DNA from 3 places in the Pseudomonas sp. TE3786 genome. Region 3 is predicted to be linked to each of the others. Evidence: predicted binding sites of a transcription regulator. Region 3 holds the regulator's gene; each other region holds the start of a gene.
The links. The regulator FliA, encoded in region 3, starts transcription of late flagellar genes. The targets are predictions, from matches to a motif close to CTAAAGTTTNNNNNNNNNNNGCCGNTAA.

Region 1 (4,144 bases), on a different contig from region 3:
GTGAAGCCCACGTCGAGGGTTTCCGAGTACATGTACACCGGGCTGCGCAGGCGGCCAGTACGCAGCATCAGGCCGTCGGTGGCCTGCCAGGACAGGTAGGCCCACTCCAGGTTGGCTTTCCAGTTGTCCTGCTCAGGCTTGGCAGTGGCCTGCACGGTAACGCCGACGGTGTCGGTGAGGCCGTACTGGAACTGGCCGCCGAGCTTGGACAGCTGGTCGCCGCGCCAGGAATCGTTGGTCTGGCCGTTCACGCCGTAGCTACGGCCGTCGTCTTCGCCGCCCAGGTGGGTGATGCCGGCGGTGCCGAAACCATTGAAGCGGTATTCGCCCTGGTCAAGGGCGAACGCCGACGAACTCGCTAGGCAGGCAGCGAGGGTGAGTACTCGAAGTTGGATCATTCTGGTGCTCTCGTGTTAAACGCGGAATTGGGCCGTAGCGGCGCGCAAATGGTCCCCGGTGCTGACCAGTTGTTCGCCAAGGCGTGCGGTCGCATCGGCCCCGTGTGTGGTTGCTTGCGTATCCTTCTGCAACACTTCTGTGTCTTTCTGAATCGAGTTGGACAGGCCGATCTGCTCCTGGGTGAACTGGGCGATCCCGGCATTCAACTCGTCAATCTGGCGAACGGCCTGGGCAATGGCTTCCAGGGTCTGGGTGGCGGTGACCGAGCGTTCGATGCTGGCTTGGGCCTTTTCCCCGTTCAGGGTCATTACGTTCAGCACGCCGTTGGCACTGCTTTGCAGGCGCTGAATGATGTTCTGGATTTCGGCGGTGGAGGCGGCGGTCTTTTGCGCCAGGTTGCGCACCTCATCGGCGACCACGGCAAAACCACGTCCTTGCTCGCCGGCCCGGGCGGCTTCGATGGCCGCGTTAAGGGCCAACAGATTGGTCTGTTCGGCAATGCTGCGGATCACGGTAAGCACCGAGCCGACTTGCTGGGTTTCTTCTTCCAGCTGCTCCATGGCCTGCACCGCTCCCATCACGCTGCTGCCCAGGTCGCTGATGCTGGAGGACAGGCTGCCTATGTTCTGCCGTGCGCTTTCGGCCTGCTTGGAGGCGGCACCGGCTTCCTGCGAAGCCTGTTGCGAGCGCTGCGCGACCTCCTGAATGCTACCGGTCATGGTGGCGATATCGCGGCTGATGGAGTCGGTGTGGCCCTGTTGCGAGCGGGCGTTTTCTTCGGCGCCCTGAGTCAGCCGGTACAGCTCCTTGGACATGCCCCCCAGCGGGCTGGCGGCATCGACAATCTGGCGGATGGTGCCCTGCAGTTTGTCGAGGAAGCCGTTGAACAGTTTGATCATCGCGCCGATTTCGTCGCTGGTTTCGACGTTTACCCGGCGGGTCAGGTCGCCGTCGCCGCTGGCGATGGCTTTCAACGAATCGATCACGCCGTGGATATTGCTCATCACGCTGCGGATCACCATCACCGAGCCGATGCTCACCAGCAGGATCAGGGCGATGCTCAGGCCATAACCGACGCGGGTGGTGGTGGCGTTGTCGGTGCGGGTTTGCGCCAGGCTGGTCTGGAAGTCGTCATAGGCGTGGCTGCGAAATTGTTCGCCGGCCTTTTGCGCCGCTTGCAGGTCGGTGGCCATGCGGTCGAGGTTGGGGCGCAGGTCTTCAAAGGCGGTGCCTTTGAGCAGTTGTTCGGTGGCCGAGAAGGCGTTGTCGGCGTAGCCCTTTACCGCGCTGGTCCAGGCGCGCAGTTCTTCGCCGCGTTGCGGCTGGTCCTTGGTCAGGGTTTGCAGGGCTTGCTGTTTGCTATTGATCTCATCGAGCACCTTGCGGGCATCGTTGAGGGTTTCCATTTCGCCAGCGGCAACGGCGCTGTTGAGCAGGCCGGGAATACGCGAGAACTGGAAGATCACCGCATCGGCGTTTTCCAGGGTCGGATAACTCTGTTTCTCCAGAGCCACCAGGCGGGTGTCGTTATTGCTCAGCTGCACCCCGGTGTAGATCACGAACAGCAATAGGCCGATGAGCGCCACGGCGGGCGGCAGCGAAAGCTTGAGGGTCAGCGACATATTTTTGAACATGGACAGATTTTTCCCGACTGCGCAGATGGCAAAAGTAAACGAATGATACGTTTTCTCTTTTATTGGTCACGAGTTGACCATTGTATCGACTGGTTCACAGTTTTTATCGGCCATTAATCGGGTAACTGTAATTTTCAACAGATCCGCTGGTCAGGTTGTCTGTAGGGCTTTTCAGTTTAATTTATAGGGGTGATGTCAAATGGCCGCCATCTCCTGTGAACGTCCATAAAAAAACGCCCCGAAGGGCGTTTTTTAAATTCCGCTAGCGCGGTGAATTACAGGCCGTTTTTGGCTTTGAATTCACGACGACGACGGTGCAGAACCGGCTCGGTGTAGCCGTTCGGTTGCTTGGCACCTTCGATCACCAGCTCCAGGGCAGCCTGGAATGCGATGTTGTTATCGAAGTCTGGAGCCAGTGGACGGTACAGCGGGTCGTTGGCGTTCTGACGGTCAACCACCGGGGCCATGCGTTTCAGGCTGGCCACGATCTGCTCTTCGCTGGCGATGCCATGACGCAGCCAGTTGGCCAGCAGCTGGCTGGAGATACGCAGGGTGGCGCGGTCTTCCATCAGGCCGACGTCGTTGATGTCCGGCACCTTCGAGCAGCCGACGCCCTGGTCGATCCAGCGCACTACATAACCCAGGATGCCCTGCGAGTTGTTGTCCAGTTCGTTCTGGATTTCGTCTGCAGACCAGTTGGTGTTGGCAGCCAGCGGGATGCTCAGAATGTCGTTGATCGAAGCACGGGCACGCTTGGCCAGTTCGGCCTGACGGGCGAACACGTCAACCTTGTGGTAGTGCAGGGCGTGCAGGGCTGCGGCGGTAGGCGACGGTACCCAGGCGGTGTTGGCCCCGGCCAGTGGGTGAGCGATTTTCTGCTCAAGCATGCCGGCCATCAGGTCGGGCATGGCCCACATGCCTTTACCGATCTGCGCGCGACCTTGCAGGCCGGTGGCCAGGCCGATATCGACGTTCCAGTTCTCGTAGGCAGCGATCCACTTCTCGGACTTCATGGCCGCTTTGCGCACAACGGCACCGGCTTCCATCGAGGTGTGAATTTCGTCGCCGGTACGGTCGAGGAAGCCGGTGTTGATAAACACCACGCGCTCGCTGGCGGCTTTGATGCACGCCTTGAGGTTGACGGTGGTGCGGCGCTCTTCGTCCATGATGCCGACTTTCAGGGTATTGCGCGGCAAGCCCAGAACGTCTTCAACGCGGCTGAAGATTTCGCTGGTGAAAGCGACTTCTTCCGGGCCGTGCATTTTCGGTTTAACGATATACACCGAGCCGGTACGGGTGTTCTTGCGGCTGGTGTTGCCGTTGAGGTTGTGCACCGCGATCAGGCTGGTGAACAACGCATCCTGAATGCCTTCGGGAATTTCGTTGCCTTGGGCATCGAGAATCGCCGGGTTGGTCATCAGGTGGCCAACGTTACGCACGAACAGCAGGCTGCGACCGTGCAGGGTCAACTCGCTGCCATCCACTTTGGTGTAGACGCGATCGGGGTTCATGGTACGGGTGAAGGTGGTGCCACCCTTGGCCACTTCTTCAGACAGGTCGCCCTTCATCAGGCCGAGCCAGTTGCGGTAGATCACGGTTTTGTCGTCCGCATCGACGGCAGCTACCGAGTCTTCGCAGTCCATGATGGTGGTCAGCGCTGCTTCCATCAGTACGTCTTTGACGCCGGCGGCATCGGTCTGGCCGATGGGGCTGGCGGCGTCGATCTGGATTTCGAAGTGCAGGCCGTTGTGCTTGAGCAGCACTGCAACCGGGGCGTTGGCCGGGCCCTGGAAGCCGATCAGTTGGGCGTCGTCGCGCAGGCCGGTGTTGCTGCCGCCTTTGAGGCCGACCACCAGTTTGCCGTCGATGATTTTGTACGCGGTGGAATCGACGTGGGAGCCAGCAGCCAGTGGCGCGGCTTCGTCGAGGAAGGCACGGGCGAAGGCGATAACCTTGTCACCACGAACCTTGTTGTAACCCTTGCCTTTCTCGGCACCGCCTTCCTCGCTGATCGCGTCGGTGCCATACAGGGCATCGTAGAGCGAACCCCAGCGGGCGTTGGAAGCGTTGAGGGCGAAACGGGCGTTCATCACCGGCACTACCAGCTGTGG
Region 2 (4,144 bases), on a different contig from region 3:
TAGCCCACGACCCGGGCAACCTGCTCATCCGGATAGCTGCCCGCCACCAGGGTGCGGCGCGCGGCGTTGGCACGCTCGGCCGACAACTCCCAGTTACCGTAGTCGCCATGGCCGACGAAGGGCTTGGCATCGGTATGGCCGCTGACGCTGATCTTGTTCGGCACCGCCTTGATGGTGTCGGACATGGCCAGCAGGATGTCTTCGAAGTACGGCTGCAAGCGCGCGCTGCCACTGTCGAACATCGGCCGGTTGGCGGCGTCCATGATCTGGATGCGCAGGCCGTCCTGGGTGATTTCAAACAGGATCTGGTCCTTGAACCGCTGCAGCTGCGGGTTCTCGTCGACCTTGTTCTGCAGTTCTTGCAGCAGCAGTTCCAGGCGCTCTCTCTCGAGCTTTTCCGCAATGTTCTCGGCCTGTGTTTCGCTGGGCGCGATATCACTGTCGGTGTCTGAGGTGGTGTCGGTGGCCGCTTTGGCGTCCTTCACTTCCGGATTCAGGGTTTTGTCCGGTGCCGGCGTTGGCGTGCCGCCCAAGTCAATCACATAGGGGCTAGCGCTTTCGCTGAAACCGACGGGGTCCTGGAAGTAACCGGAAATGGCTTTCTTCTGCTCGGGCGTGGCCGAGGACATCAGCCACAGCACCAGAAAGAACGCCATCATTGCCGTGGCGAAGTCGGCGAAGGCGATTTTCCAGGCACCGCCGTGATGTCCAGCGGCAATCTTTTTGACGCGTTTAACGATGATGGGTTGGTTGTTATCCATCTATCAGCGACCGCGAATCGCTTGTTCCAGCTCGCTGAAACTCGGGCGGTGGGCATGGAACAACACCTTGCGACCGAACTCCACGGCCAGCGATGGCGGCATACCCGAAGCAGAGGCCACCAGGCTGGCCTTGATCGCTTCGAAGACGTTCAACTCTTCCTTGGCATCGTGCTCCAGGGAGGTGGCCAAGGGGCCGAAAAAACCATAGGCGGCAAGAATACCGAGGAAGGTACCCACCAACGCCGCCCCTACGTGCTGGCCGAGGGAAGATTGCTCGACCTGGCCCAGCAGGGCCATGGTCACCACGATACCCAGTACCGCCGCAACAATACCGAAGCCCGGCAGGCCGTCAGCGATGCGGGTAACCGCGTGGGAGGGGTGTTCGAGTTCTTCCTTGAGGCTGGCCAGCTCCATATCGAACAGACCTTCCAACTCGTGGGGTGCCATATTGCCGGAGGACATGATGCGCAGGTAATCGCAAACATAAGCGGTCATTCGTTCATCTTTGAGCAGCGCCGGGTACTTGCTGAAAATGGCGCTGGCACCGGGGTCTTCGACATCGGCCTCGATGGCCATCATGCCTTCGCGGCGGCTCTTGTTGAGGATCTCGTAGAGCATGCTCAACACTTCGAGGTAGAACGCATGGGTGAAGCGCGAGCTGAACATCTTCAGCGACTTCTTCAGCACGGTCATGGTGGTGCTGCCAGGGTTGGCCTGGAGGAAAGCACCCAGTGCCGCGCCACCAATGATCATCACCTCAAAGGGCTGGATCAGTGCGGGGATTTTGCCGTGGGACAACACATATCCGCCCAGCACCGAGGCGAACACAACAATGATGCCAATGATTTTTGCCATAAGAGATTTACTTAGAAAGCCAGGAAGACACAGCCAAGAGAAGGGTTATTAAAATCAGCCCTTCTAATTATCGGAACTTATACGCCAGACTATAGCCAGTTAAGGCTAAAAGCCAATGGGCTAAACCACATGCCGACCTTGCCACCGCTACCCTCCAGCCTGAAAACCTGGCTCAAGCATCTCGATAGTGTTCGCCTGCCAATCCTGGCAACGACCCACGAGCGGGTGCGGCGTTCGCTGGTCAGCAGCAGCACGTCATTGCGTGAAGTGGCCGAGCGTATTGAGGGCAGCCCGTCCCTGGCACTGCTGGTGTTGCGTGAAGCCAACCGCAGCAACAACAGCCTCAGCGAGCCCGCCGAAAGCCTGGAAGTCGCCATCAGCCGCCTGGGCCTCAAGCGCACAGAAGATCTTCTCAATATGTTGCCGGTGCTGGCCGAGGAGAAAATTCCCAAGCCGCTGCGGCAAATCCAGCTGATCAGCCTGCACGCCTCACAACAGGCCAGCGGCCTGTTTGCCAATCGCCTGGCGCGGCTGTGGCAGGAGATCCACTGGAGCAGCCTGCTGTTTCTGGCCCCACTATGGCCTTTGGCCGCAGCCCACCCCGACCTGATCGAGAAATGGGAACAGCGCGTGCTGGGCCTGGGCGAACCTACGCACAAGGTCGAGCGCGAGCTGTTCGGGGTATCACTACCCACCCTGTGCCTGGCCCTGGCAAGACACTGGCACCTGCCGGAATGGATCATTCAGGCCTACCGCCTGCTGGCCACCGAGCGCCGCCTGTTGGCCAAGGCGCTGCACATTGCGCGTAACAATGAAGAGCCGCTGCATCAGCAACAGCTGCTGGATGCCGACCCGGCGTTGTCGCGCTGGCTGACCCAGCCCGGCAACACCATTGTGTTCGCCAACGCCCTGGCGCTGAGCGCCCACGCCGGCTGGAAAAGCGCCCACAGCCTGCGCTGGCAACGGATTACCGCGCTGTACTTGCAGGTGTCGCTGGCCGAGCTGCAGCAACTGACCCACCAGCAGGCGGTAAACAGTGCGCATCAATACCCCGCCAGCGATCTATGGCACCCGGCCCAAGCATTGCTCTGGCCCTGGGATGCCCGTCGCCTGCAAGCGACCCCGCCGCCACCAGTGGCCAAAGACATCTCGCCCGCCTGGCAACAACATTGCCGTGAGCTGCTGCGCGAGCCGAGCGCCTTCGCCAATCTGCTGCAACTGACCAGTTGCATCCGCGATGCCCTGGATGCCTGCGGCATGAGCCGCGCCCTGGTCCTGCTGAGCGATAAAACCCAGACCCGCCTGCTCACTCAGCAAACCGTCGGCCTGCCCAAGGAGGCTCAGGCGCTGACCCTCGACCCCGCCAACAGCCAGGTGCTCAAGCGCCTGCTGGCGCAACCAGGGCAATTACGCCTGAGCCCGGAAAACATTGCCCAGTTTTCCGCACTCATGCCCGGCACCCTGAAAGCCTTGTTCCCCAGCGAACATATGCTGCTCCGCTCACTGGCCAACAACGGCAAAGTGGTCATGCTGCTGGTGGTCGACCAACAGGGCGCGCCGCTGAGCGACCCCTGCGTGCAGGCGTTCGGCAAGATCTCGCAATGCATCGAACGGGCGCTCGGCAGCTTTGCCAAACGCGGGCGCTAACCTTTCCGCTACAATTGGCCCCCTTATCATTTGGCTCGGAGGCCATGCATGTCTGCCTTCTCTGGTTTGCCCCTGGTCCTCGAACCCGCTGACCTCGCCCCGCGCCTGCAGGCGCCGGAGCTGATTCTGGTCGATCTCACCAGCGCCGCCCGCTACGCCGAAGGCCATCTGCCTGGCGCACGCTTCGTCGACCCGAAACGCACCCAACTGGGCCAACCTCCTGCCCCCGGCCTGCTGCCGGAGCCGGCACAGCTGCAAGCCCTGTTCGCCGAACTGGGGCATAACCCCGACGCGGTGTATGTGGTGTATGACGACGAAGGCGGCGGCTGGGCCGGGCGATTTATCTGGCTGCTGGATGTAATTAGCCACACCAAGTATCACTACCTCGATGGCGGCCTCCTGGCCTGGCAGGCCGAGCAGCGCGAGCTGAGCACTGTGCTACCGGCGGCCACCCCGCAGACACCGGTGGCGATCCAGATCCACGACGCGCCGACCGCCACCCGCGAGTACCTGCAAAGCCGGCTCGGCAGCGCCGACCTGGCCATCTGGGATGCCCGCGGCCCGGCCGAATACCGCGGCGAAAAAGTGCTCACCGCCCGCGGCGGCCATATCCCCGGTGCCGTGAACTTCGAATGGACCGCCGGCATGGACCAGGCTCGCGCCCTGCGCATTCGCCAGGACATGCCCGCCATTCTGGAAAGCCTGGGCATCAGCAAGGACAAAGAAATCATCACCCATTGCCAAACCCATCACCGCTCCGGCTTCACCTACCTGGTGGCCAAGGCGTTGGGCTATCCACGGGTCAAGGCGTACGCTGGCTCCTGGGGTGAGTGGGGCAACCTCCCGGATACGCCAATCGAGGTCTGATCCTCGGCTCGGCC
Region 3 (4,144 bases):
GACCAGCGCAGCCTGGATGCCATGCGCTTTGAATTGAATGGCCTGCGGGAGCTGATTGAAGTGCAACTGGGCTCGATGGCCTGGGGGCAGATGCAAAGCCGTCGTCCGCAACAGGCGGCCCTATGGCGTCGTCTGCAGCGCATGGGCCTGCCGGCCGAGCTGTCGCGGGTGCTGCTGGAGCGCGTCAGCAAGGTGGCGGAGCAACGTCAAGCCTGGCGCATGATCCTCGCCCACCTGGCCCATGCGATTAAAACACCGAAGGTCGAGCCACTGGAGGAGGGGGGCGTGATTGCCCTGGTGGGCCCGGCTGGGATGGGTAAAACCACTACACTGGCAAAAATGGCCGCCCGTTATGTGCTCAAGTACGGCGCGCAGCATGTCGCGTTGGTGAGCATGGACAGCTACCGTATCGGTGCCCAGGAACAACTGAAAACCCTGGGGCGGATTCTCAATGTGTCGGTGACTCAGGTAGATCCGGGGCAGTCTCTGACCCAGGCGCTGGAGCCGCTGGCGCGCAAACGTGTGGTGCTGATCGATACCGCCGGCTTGCCAGGTAGCGATCCGGCCCTGCACATGCAGTTGGAAACCTTGGCCGGTCGCGGGGTCAAATCGAAAAATTATCTGGTTTTGGCCGCTACTAGCCAGAGCCAAGTGCTCAAGGCCGCCTACCATAGCTATAAGCGCTGCGGCCTGAGTGGCTGTATCCTTACCAAGGCCGATGAAGCGACCAGCCTGGGTGAAGTATTAAGTCTGGCTATAAGCCAGCATCTACCGGTAGCCTATCTGGCAGACGGTCCACGGATTCCGGATGATTTGCATGTACCACGCAGCCACCAGTTGGTGAGCCGGGCAGTGAGCCTGCAGGCGCCACAGGATCCCAGCGAGGATGCGATGGCCGATATGTTCGCCGGGCTGTATCAGAATCCGGCGCGCCGAGCAGGCTGAACAGCCAGGTCAGCGTTCGAGCAATAAAGTTTTCAGGCGTTTCGGTCGCCCTCTAAGGGCAACCTGAACGTAACCAGCCAAGTGGCCCCAGTCGAAGCTAGACAAGGTGTGTGGATAACATGGGTATGCATCCCGTACAGGTGATCGCGGTGACCGGCGGCAAGGGTGGCGTCGGCAAGACCAATGTCTCGGTCAATCTATCCCTGGCCCTGGCTGATCTGGGTCGGCGAGTGATGCTGATGGACGCCGACCTGGGCCTGGCCAACGTCGACGTGCTGCTGGGGCTGTCGGCCAAGCGCACGCTGGCGGACGTCATCAGTGGTGAGTGCGAATTGCGTGATGTGCTGCTGCAAGGTCCGGGCGGTATCCGTATCGTGCCGGCGGCGTCCGGCACCCAGAGCATGGTGCAACTCACGCCCATGCAACACGCTGGCCTGATCCAGGCGTTCAGCGATATCAGTGACAACCTCGATGTATTGGTGATCGACACCGCCGCCGGTATCGGCGATGCGGTGGTGAGCTTTGTCCGTGCGGCCCAGGAAGTGATTGTGGTGGTGTGCGATGAACCCACCTCCATCACCGACGCCTACGCGTTGATCAAACTGCTCAATCGCGACCACGGCATGAGCCGTTTCCGCGTGCTGGCCAACATGGCCCACAGCCCGCAAGAAGGTCGCAACCTGTTTGCTAAGCTGACCAAAGTGACTGATCGTTTCCTTGATGTCGCTTTGCAGTACGTCGGCGCAGTGCCTTACGACGAATCGGTACGCAAGGCGGTGCAGAAGCAACGCGCAGTTTATGAGGCCTTCCCTCGTTCCAAGTGCGCTCTGGCCTTCAAGGCTATCGCGCAGAAGGTCGACACCTGGCCGTTACCAGCCAATCCGCGCGGACATCTGGAATTCTTCGTGGAGCGTCTGGTCCAGCAACCGCTTGCTGACACGGCCGTATGACATCAGGCAATGGGCTCCGTATGTATAGCAAGGCACAGGCGCAGGACTCCCAGCACCAGTTGATCGAGCGTTACGCCCCACTGGTCAAACGCATCGCCTACCACTTGCTGGCACGTCTGCCAGCCAGTGTGCAGGTGGAAGATCTTATCCAGGCCGGCATGATCGGCCTGCTCGAAGCGTCGAAAAAATACGACTCCACCAAAGGTGCCAGTTTCGAAACTTTCGCCGGCATTCGCATCCGCGGATCTATGCTGGATGAAGTGCGCAAAGGCGACTGGGCACCTCGTTCGGTGCACCGCAACAGTCGCATGGTCAGCGACGCGATCCGAAAAATTGAAGCCAGAACTGGCAGAGACGCTAAAGATCAAGAAGTTGCGGCCGAACTCCAATTGAGTCTCGAGGATTACTACGGCATTCTTGGCGACACTTTGGGCAGTCGCCTGTTCAGTTTCGACGACCTTCTTCAGGACGGCGAACACACAGGTCTGCGCGAAGACGCTGGCGTTACCCACTTCGAGCCTTCGCGCGATCTGGAAGATGAACGTTTCCAATCGGCATTGGCAGCGGCCATTTCCGGACTGCCGGAGCGCGAACAGTTGGTGTTGTCGCTGTATTACGACGAAGAACTGAATCTCAAGGAAATTGGTGAAGTGCTGGGGGTCAGCGAATCGCGGGTCAGCCAGTTGCATAGCCAGTGTGCCGCTCGTTTGCGTGCACGCTTGAGCGAGTGGCGCGCTAGCTGAGCGGTACTGCCAGTTTCTCGATTCAACGCGCATCCAGGTGCTGGGTGCGTTTAGGACTGTACGGAGGTCGACTTGGACAAAAACATGAAAATCCTCATCGTTGACGACTTCTCAACGATGCGACGGATCATCAAGAACCTCTTGCGCGACTTGGGATTCACCAACACCGCTGAGGCAGATGACGGGACTACTGCTCTACCCATGCTGCATAGCGGCAGCTTCGACTTTCTCGTGACTGACTGGAACATGCCGGGTATGACCGGTATCGACCTGCTCCGCGCGGTGCGTGCCGATGATCGTCTCAAGCACCTGCCGGTGCTGATGGTTACCGCCGAAGCCAAGCGCGACCAGATTATTGAAGCGGCGCAAGCCGGGGTGAATGGCTATGTAGTCAAGCCGTTCACAGCCCAGGTCCTGAAAGAGAAGATCGAAAAAATCTTCGAGCGTGTTAACGGCTGATACCAGCCGTGGGGGCATTATGGCGCACGACGATCTACCCATGGGCGACCTTGAGTCGTCCTTAAAATCCAATGCCCGCGAGCTCGTTGAGAGCCTTGAAAAAGGTAATTTTGGCGACGCGGTGCAGCTTATCCACGAGCTCAATAAAGTTCGTGATCGCGGGCTTTATCACGAGGTGGGAAAACTGACGCGTGAGCTGCACAACGCCATCGTCAACTTTCAGCTCGACCCCCGTGTACCTCATGCCAAGGAAGTGTCGCAGATCACCGATGCCACCGAACGCCTGAACTATGTTGTGACCATGACCGAGAAAGCGGCTAATCGCACCATGGATCTGGTGGAGCAGAGCGCGCCGCTGGTGAATGACCTGCATTCCGAAGCTGGCACGTTGAGCGCTGATTGGAGCCGTTTTATGCGCCGCGAGTTGGGCGCTGAGGCATTCCGCGAGTTGGCAAAACGTATCGAGTTGTTCTTGGCTAACAGCGAGCGTGATAGCGCCAAGTTGTCCGGCCACCTCAACGACATTCTGCTGGCGCAGGATTACCAGGACCTCACCGGTCAGGTAATCAAGCGGGTTACCCAGTTGGTTACCGAAGTGGAAGGCAACCTGCTGAAACTGGTGCTGATGGCCAGTCAAGTCGATCGTTTTGCCGGTATTGAGCACGACCATGCGGTACTACGTGCTGAACAAGAAAAAGAAAAAGAGCCTTCTCATGGTGAAGGTCCGCAGATTCATGCCGATAAGCGTGAAGACGTCGCCTCCAATCAAGACGATGTAGACGATCTGCTATCCAGCCTTGGGTTTTAGGGAGCACACAGATGAGCTTCGGCGCCGATGAAGAAATCCTCCAGGACTTCCTGGTAGAGGCCGGCGAAATTCTTGAGCAGCTATCGGAGCAACTGGTCGAGCTGGAAAGCCGCCCGGATGACTCCAACCTGCTCAACGCGATTTTCCGCGGTTTCCATACCGTCAAGGGTGGTGCCGGGTTCCTCCAGCTCAATGAGCTGGTGGAGTGCTGCCACATCGCCGAAAACGTGTTCGACATC

Region 1: the regulator FliA is predicted to act here: its motif matches at 2,137-2,164, upstream of ACVW0Y_RS13950 (methyl-accepting chemotaxis protein).
Region 2: the regulator FliA is predicted to act here: its motif matches at 1,684-1,711, upstream of motA (flagellar motor stator protein MotA).

Annotation. Positions count from the first base shown of each region.
Region 1 is NZ_JBSRZF010000011.1:105,982-110,125, reverse strand. It holds gene ACVW0Y_RS13955 (hypothetical protein) at 1-398, opposite strand, end outside; gene ACVW0Y_RS13950 (methyl-accepting chemotaxis protein) at 414-2,033, opposite strand; gene ACVW0Y_RS13945 (malate synthase G) at 2,309-4,144, opposite strand, start outside.
Region 2 is NZ_JBSRZF010000032.1:13,711-17,854, reverse strand. It holds gene motB (flagellar motor protein MotB) at 1-761, opposite strand, end outside; gene motA (flagellar motor stator protein MotA) at 765-1,616, opposite strand; gene ACVW0Y_RS23105 (HDOD domain-containing protein) at 1,746-3,263, shown strand; gene ACVW0Y_RS23100 (rhodanese-like domain-containing protein) at 3,312-4,130, shown strand.
Region 3 is NZ_JBSRZF010000005.1:160,195-164,338, forward strand. It holds gene flhF (flagellar biosynthesis protein FlhF) at 1-945, shown strand, start outside; gene fleN (flagellar synthesis regulator FleN) at 1,056-1,895, shown strand; gene fliA (RNA polymerase sigma factor FliA) at 1,892-2,638, shown strand; gene ACVW0Y_RS08215 (chemotaxis response regulator CheY) at 2,723-3,097, shown strand; gene ACVW0Y_RS08220 (protein phosphatase CheZ) at 3,117-3,905, shown strand; gene ACVW0Y_RS08225 (chemotaxis protein CheA) at 3,917-4,144, shown strand, end outside.